2 linked regions of the Occallatibacter riparius genome follow. The protein of the gene in region 1 interacts with the protein of each later gene in a pairwise test. Links are inferred from orthologs where the notes say so. Each region holds a gene or a part of one and is shown in the gene's direction. Other genes may lie near its edges. The genes, in order: pheT and secD.

Evidence for each region.
Region 2: the proteins of pheT (region 1) and secD interact in binary tests that used the Escherichia coli proteins (3 or more experiments, as listed by UniProt). The link is inferred for Occallatibacter riparius from one-to-one orthologs.

Annotation. Positions count from the first base shown.
Region 1 is NZ_CP093313.1:2,750,928-2,754,144, reverse strand. Bases 297-3,193 are described here. They hold pheT (phenylalanine--tRNA ligase subunit beta), read left to right. Parts: upstream 297-645; coding sequence 646-2,742; downstream 2,743-3,193. Other genes in these bases: MOP44_RS11145 (cell division protein ZapA), read left to right, coding at 3,142-3,193; MOP44_RS11150 (hypothetical protein), read left to right, coding at 2,815-3,135; MOP44_RS11160 (four helix bundle protein), read left to right, coding at 297-426. Outside these bases: pheS (phenylalanine--tRNA ligase subunit alpha), read left to right, coding at 1-67; more of MOP44_RS11160, read left to right, coding at 64-296; more of MOP44_RS11145, read left to right, coding at 3,194-3,217.
Region 2 is NZ_CP093313.1:2,466,804-2,469,959, forward strand. Bases 268-3,103 are described here. They hold secD (protein translocase subunit SecD), read left to right. Parts: upstream 268-798; coding sequence 799-2,409; downstream 2,410-3,103. Other genes in these bases: yajC (preprotein translocase subunit YajC), read left to right, coding at 392-724; secF (protein translocase subunit SecF), read left to right, coding at 2,467-3,103. In the rest of the region: more of secF, read left to right, coding at 3,104-3,156. UniProt on the Escherichia coli protein: Part of the Sec protein translocase complex. Interacts with the SecYEG preprotein conducting channel. SecDF uses the proton motive force (PMF) to complete protein translocation after the ATP-dependent function of SecA.

The DNA of each region.
Region 1 (3,217 bases):
GTACGGCATCAGCGAAATCGGCTCGCTTTTCGCGGGCGACATGCGCTTCCTGAACCAATTCGCATGAGCAGAACACGCCATTACCGCGACCTCATCGCCTGGCAAAAAGCGATGGATTTGGCGCGCGTCGTATATCGCGACACGGAACAGTTCCCGAAGAGCGAAACCTTCGGCCTGCGCATGTCGATGTGCCGATCCGCCGTGCACGTAGCAAGTTACATCGCAGCCGCGCACGGCCGCCTGAACGATCCCGAAATGAAGAAAGGCCTCGGATCCGCCCGCGCCACGCTGAACGAGCTCGAAACACAGACTGAATTAGCCGGTAGTCTGCAGCTCTTCCCTGCGAACGCGGCAGAGGACATCCTCGAACGTTGCTCCGAAGTTGGTCGCCTCATCAATGGACTCCTGGGCGTACTGGATCCCTAACCAGATTGACTGGCTGACCTTCCCCGGAACTACGGGCTGACTCGCTGACTTGCTGACTTGCTTGCGCGTAGCGCGCTGACTCGCTGAAAGAGAACCACAAGTCGGACGAACCGACATTGACCTGCTGTACGGAATACCAGCTGACTTGCCCGGGAACTGCGGGCTGACTTGCTGACTTGCTTGCGCGAAGCGCGCTGACTCGCTGAAAGAGAACCAACAATGAAGATTCTTACCAAATGGCTCAGAGCGTATCTACCGGGACTAACCGTAACCGACGCCCAACTCGCCGAAGACCTCACCCTCCGCGGCATCGCCGTCGAAGGCATCTACGACCTGGGCACGGGCAACGGCTCTCTCTACGAGATGGACATCACCACAAACCGCGTCGACGCCATGAACCACTACGGCGTAGCGCGCGAAGCCGCAGCCATCTACGGCCTCCCTCTCTCTGAGCTCCACTTCGCCTTACCCGACGCAAAGCCCGCCGCGCAGCCCTTCTCCGTCCAGATCGAAGCCCAGGACGCCTGCGGCCGCTTCACCGCCCGCGTCCTGCGCAACATCACCATCGGTGAATCCCGCGATCTGCCCGGCACCCCCGTCGTCACGTACTTCAATCTGCTCGAGCAGAAGAAGATCTCCGACGCCGTCGACGCCACCAACTTCGCGTGGCTCGCCATGGGCCAGCCCACCCACGCGTTCGATCTCGACAAGATTCAAGGCGGCATCATCGTGCGCCGTGCGCGCAAAGGCGAGCAGCTCAAAACCCTCGACGGCATGGTCCGCAATCTTGATCCCGAAGACCTCGTCGTTGCCGATCACGTGAAACCCCTCGGCCTCGCCGGCGTTATGGGCGGGTGGGACTCCATGATCACCCCCAACACGAAGAACGTCCTCGTCGAAGCCGCCTGGTTCGATCCCGTCGCCGTCCGCCGCACCGCCCGCCGTCACGGCCTGCACACCGACGCGAGCCACCGCTTCGAGCGCGGCGCAGACTTCAACGCCGCCCCAGTCGCCTCGGCACTCGTCAGCAGCATTCTCCTCGAAAACGGCGGCCACATCGAAGGCGACCTCGTTGACATCCGTATCCCCGCTGCCGAAGCCCGCACCGCGCACCGCCCCGCCGTTGCGCTCGCGCTCAGCGAAGTGCAACGCATTCTCGGCACCACCATCGATCCCGAAGGCATCACCGCGTCCACCGTCGAAGGCGTCCTCACTGCCATCGGATGTGGCCTGACCGGCACCGAGAGTGCCTGGCAAGTCACCCTCCCCAGCTGGCGTCTCGATCTCGAACGCGAAATCGACCTGATCGAAGAAGTCGCCCGCGTCTACGGCTACAACCGCTTCGCCAATACCCTCCCCACCTTCGGCGAAGGCGTCCAGGCCCTCCCCTGGGCCGAGTCCGACGCGATCGTGCGCAGCACCATGCGAGCCGCCGGGTTCCACGAAACCATTGGCAGCACCTTCTGCTCCGCATCCGACGCCACGCTCACCGCTCCGCAGCCCGGCCTCGTCGTCCCGCTCGGCAACCCGCTCAGCGAAGAAGCCGGCGTGATGCGCCCCTCGCTCGTTCCCGGCATGCTCACCCAGATCGCCGGCAACCTCAACCGCGACGTCAGCGATGTCCGCCTCTTCGAACTCGGCACCGTCTTCAGTGGCACCACTGACAAAGTGGAAGAGCGCCCCTCCCTCGCCTTCGGCGCCGCCGGCCTCACGCCCGAGCAGGGTCCCCTTCACGCCGCGCGCCCCATCGAGTTCTACGACCTCAAAGGCATCGTCGAGCAGCTCGCAGCGCGCTTCGAAACCCACTCCGTCTACTTCGACCGCTTCCCCGCCGAATCCGGCCTCACCCCCGTTTGGCTGCATCCCTACCGCTCCGCACGTCTCGCCGTTGAAGGCGAGACCGCCGGCTGGTTCGGCCAACTGCATCCGCGCGAGGCCGCCGCGCGCAAAATCAAAGACACCGTTTTCCTCGGCGAAATCTATATCGACCGTCTCTACAAGCTTTCGCTCCGCAAGCCCGCCGCCCGCGACATCTCGCGCTTCCAGCCCGTGCGCCGCGACTTCTCCCTCATCCTCGACGAAAGCATCTCCTGGGAAAGCATCGATCAGGCCATCGCCGGCCTCAGCATTGCCGAGCTCGTCGACTGGCACGCCCGCGAAGTTTTCCGCGACAAAAAGCTCGGCCGCGACTACTCGCTCCTGCTCGGCGTCACCTTCCAGGCCCCCGATCGCACCCTCCGCGAAGAGGACTTGCAGGATTTCCAAACCCGCGTCGTCGAAGCCGTTGGCAAGGCAGGTGCGCGGCTGCGCGCCTGAGCCTTCCACAACCGCCACCGCGGCTATACTCGACTGTGATACTTAAAGCGCATCAGGCGCGGAGGTCCTTACATGTCGGAATTGTCCTTTGATACCGCGGTTGCGGAAGAGATTCACAACGAGCATAATGGCGCCGCCACGGTGGCCATGAGCGCCGATGAATTTACGGCTCTTGAAGAGCGCGTGCTGCGCGCCGTCAACCTGGTCAAGCGCGAACGCATGGCCCGCGGCGAAGCCGAACTGCGCGCCGTCGCCGCTGAAGAAAAAGTGGCCGAACAGACCGGCACCATCGAAAATCTGAACAAGGAAATCGGTTCCCTGCGCACCGAGCGCGAAGCCGTAAAGCAGCGCGTAGACAGGATCCTCTCGCAACTCGATGCCCTGGAGGTATAAACGGCGATGGGCGAAGCGCCCTCCGAATACGTAACCGTCCAGATCTACGACCAGTCCTACCACTTGTCCGGGCAGGATCCCG
Region 2 (3,156 bases), 280 kb from region 1 along the record:
GCCATTAACAATGTCTTGCGGGGACGCCTTCTCTACGCAAAAAGGACGCTGATTTCGCAGGTTGCGCGGGGCTGGGCTTCTTGACATGCCATAGGCGCTGCGTATCTTATCTTCACAGGCATTCTTTTGGGGATTTCGTCCGGCAAAACGTGAGTGAAAGCCGCAATTTTACCGGGTGCGGAGTTTCCTCCAAGGGAAGCTGTGTCGAACAGGAAGCAGTCGGAGCGGGGTTGAGAGCAGGATGCGAAACGGCATCGGCTGGCCCTTGTTTCCGCGTCTCGGTCCCGCAGCGCGGGCGAGAGTTTTTCCCGGAGACAAATTTTTGAGAAGCGCCGGGCGTGAGCCTGAGTGTGCTTCAGCCTGAGCGAGAGCCTGGCGGCAAAGGATGAGTGTGGCAACACAGTTGGCGGCAACAAGTTTGGCGATGTTCGCGGCTGCGCCCGCGGGTGGAGGCGGCCTCATCACGATGCTGCCGATCCTTCTGATTCTCCCCGTGATGTATTTTCTGATGATCCGGCCGCAGCAAAAGAGGCAGAAACAGTGGCAGGAGATGCTGGGGAGCATCAAGTCGGGCGATCGGATCACGACGGCCGGCGGCATTCGCGGCACGATTCTTTCGATTAAGGACGACGTGGTGATCGTGAAGGTGGCTCCGGACGGAATCAAGATGGAGATTGCCAAGAGCGCGATTGCCTCGGTGACCACCCAGGAATCGGGCTCGTAGCTCTGTTGCTGCGGTTTGTATTTCGATCGGGGCGCCCTGGCGCTCAACCTCGTTGAAACAAGAGAAGCGGAACCATGAAGAAGAATTTAAAAGGCAGAATTGGGCTGATCGCGGCGGTACTTCTGATCTGCCTCTACGGAATTTTCGGCATCCCCTCGGGCTTGAGCGGCAAGAGCATTGTTGAGGCGCTCACGAATCGCATTCATCTGGGCCTGGACCTCAAGGGCGGCGCGCACCTGATTTTGCAGGTGCAGGTGAAGGAAGCTGTGAATGCGGAGACCGATAATACGGTGACGCGGCTGCAGCAGGACCTGAAGAAAGCGAACCTCGCGTTCAATTCCGCCCGCAAGCCCGATCCAAACAAGCCGACCGTTGTCACGGTCGACGGCACGGCGCCGACGGCTTCGAGCAGCGTGCGTTCACTGCTTGATACGAAGTACGGCAACGAGTACGACATAAGCAACGCCAACGGCACGTGGACGCTCACGATGAAGCCGAACGTGCAGCAGGATCTCGAGCGGCGCACGGTTTCGCAAGCCATCGAGACGATCCGCGACCGCGTGGACACGCTGGGCGTGAGCGAGCCGGTGATTCAGGAGTACAACCTGGGCGCGAACCAGATCCTGGTCGAGCTGCCGGGTATCTCCGATCTGGACCGCGTGAAGGGGATCATCCAGTCGACGGCTCGGCTTGAGATTCACCCGGTGGCGGGCGGCCCGTTCCCGAGCGAGCAGGCGGCACTGCAGAGCGTAGGTGGAACGCTGCCTCCGGAAGACATGATTTTGCCGTCGTCGGGCACGATCGGCGGACAGAGCGGCGATCAGTATTACGTTTTGCAGCGACTGGCGGTTGTTGCCGGCAGCGAGTTCCGTTCGGCTGATCCGTCAGTGAACCCTGACACGGGCCAGCGCATGGTGCGGTTCACGCTGACCAACGATGCGGGCGAGAAGTTTTACGAGTACACCAAGGCCAACGTAGGCAATCCCATGGCGGTGGTGATGGGCGGCACGGTTCGCGAAGTGGCGAACATCAAGAGCCCGATCCACGACCAGGGCGAGATTGAAGGAAGCTTCAACGAAGACGAAGTGACAGCCCTATCGAAGCTGCTGCGCACGGGCGCACTTCCGGCATCACTGAGCGAGATCGAGACGCGAACGGTGGGTGCATCGCTCGGAGCCGATTCGATCAAAGAAGGCGTTACTGCGGCGATTGTCGGCATGATCTGCGTGATGGCGTTCATGCTGGTGTACTACAAGGGCTCGGGGATCAATGCGGACTTGGCGCTGATCCTGAACCTGCTCATCCTGCTCGGCTTCATGGGCGGAGTGGGAGCGACGCTGACGCTGCCGGGCATTGCGGGCGTGATCCTGACGATTGGTATGGGCGTTGACTCGAACGTGCTGATCTTCGAGCGCATCCGTGAAGAGATTCGGGCGGGCAAGGCGGCTTCAGCGGCTGTGGACCAGGGCTTCGCGCATGCCTGGATCACGATTGTGGATACGCACGTGACGACGATTGTTTCGGCGGCCATCCTGTTCCTGTTCGGAACCGGGCCGGTGAAGGGCTTTGCGACGACGCTGACGTTCGGTCTGCTGGCCAACCTGTTCACGGCTGTGTTCGTGTCACGCACGATTTTCGATGCGCACCTGAACAAGATGAAGGCCGGGGAGATGGTGTCGATCTAACGGCAGGGAACAGGCAACAGGGAACAGAGAGCCGAACCGGCAAGAGGGTAGATTCAAGTGGAATTCTTTCATGGCGTGAACATCGACTGGCTTGGCAAGAAGTGGTATTTCCTTGCCTTCAGCCTCATTTTCAGTGTGGCCGGCATTCTTTCGATGGGCCACCGCTGGGCGACTCAGGGCACTCCCGTTCCGCTGGGCGTGGATTTCCGCGGGGGGACCGAGGTGCAGGTGCAGTTCCAGAACCATCCGGACATCGGGGCGATCCGCCAGGCTGTAGATGCGGCCGGAATCCGCGACGCGAAGATCCAGTACTTTGGCGGCGAGGCGAGCCGCAATGAGGTTCTGATCAGCCTGCCCGAGCAGAAGAACGAGAACTCGCTTGACGCGGGGCGGCAGGCCATTGTGGAAGCGCTGCAGCAGCACTACAACAACCCCTTTGACCCCGCGAAGGGCGTCAAGGTGGACGTGGTGGGACCGACCGTGGGGCATCAGCTCGAGCGGCAGGCCGGCCTGGCGACGCTTTATTCGCTTCTGGGCATGCTGGTGTACCTGTGGTTCCGCTTCCAGCTTATCTACGGCGTGGCGGCGGTTGTGGCGTGTTTTCACGACACTCTGATCACGGTGGGCTTCTTCTCACTGTTTAATTTGGAGATCAGCCTGACGGTGATCGCGGCGATTCTGACGCTGGTCGGTTACTCGATGAACGATACGATCGTGGTTTTCGACCGTATCCGCGAGAATCTGCGG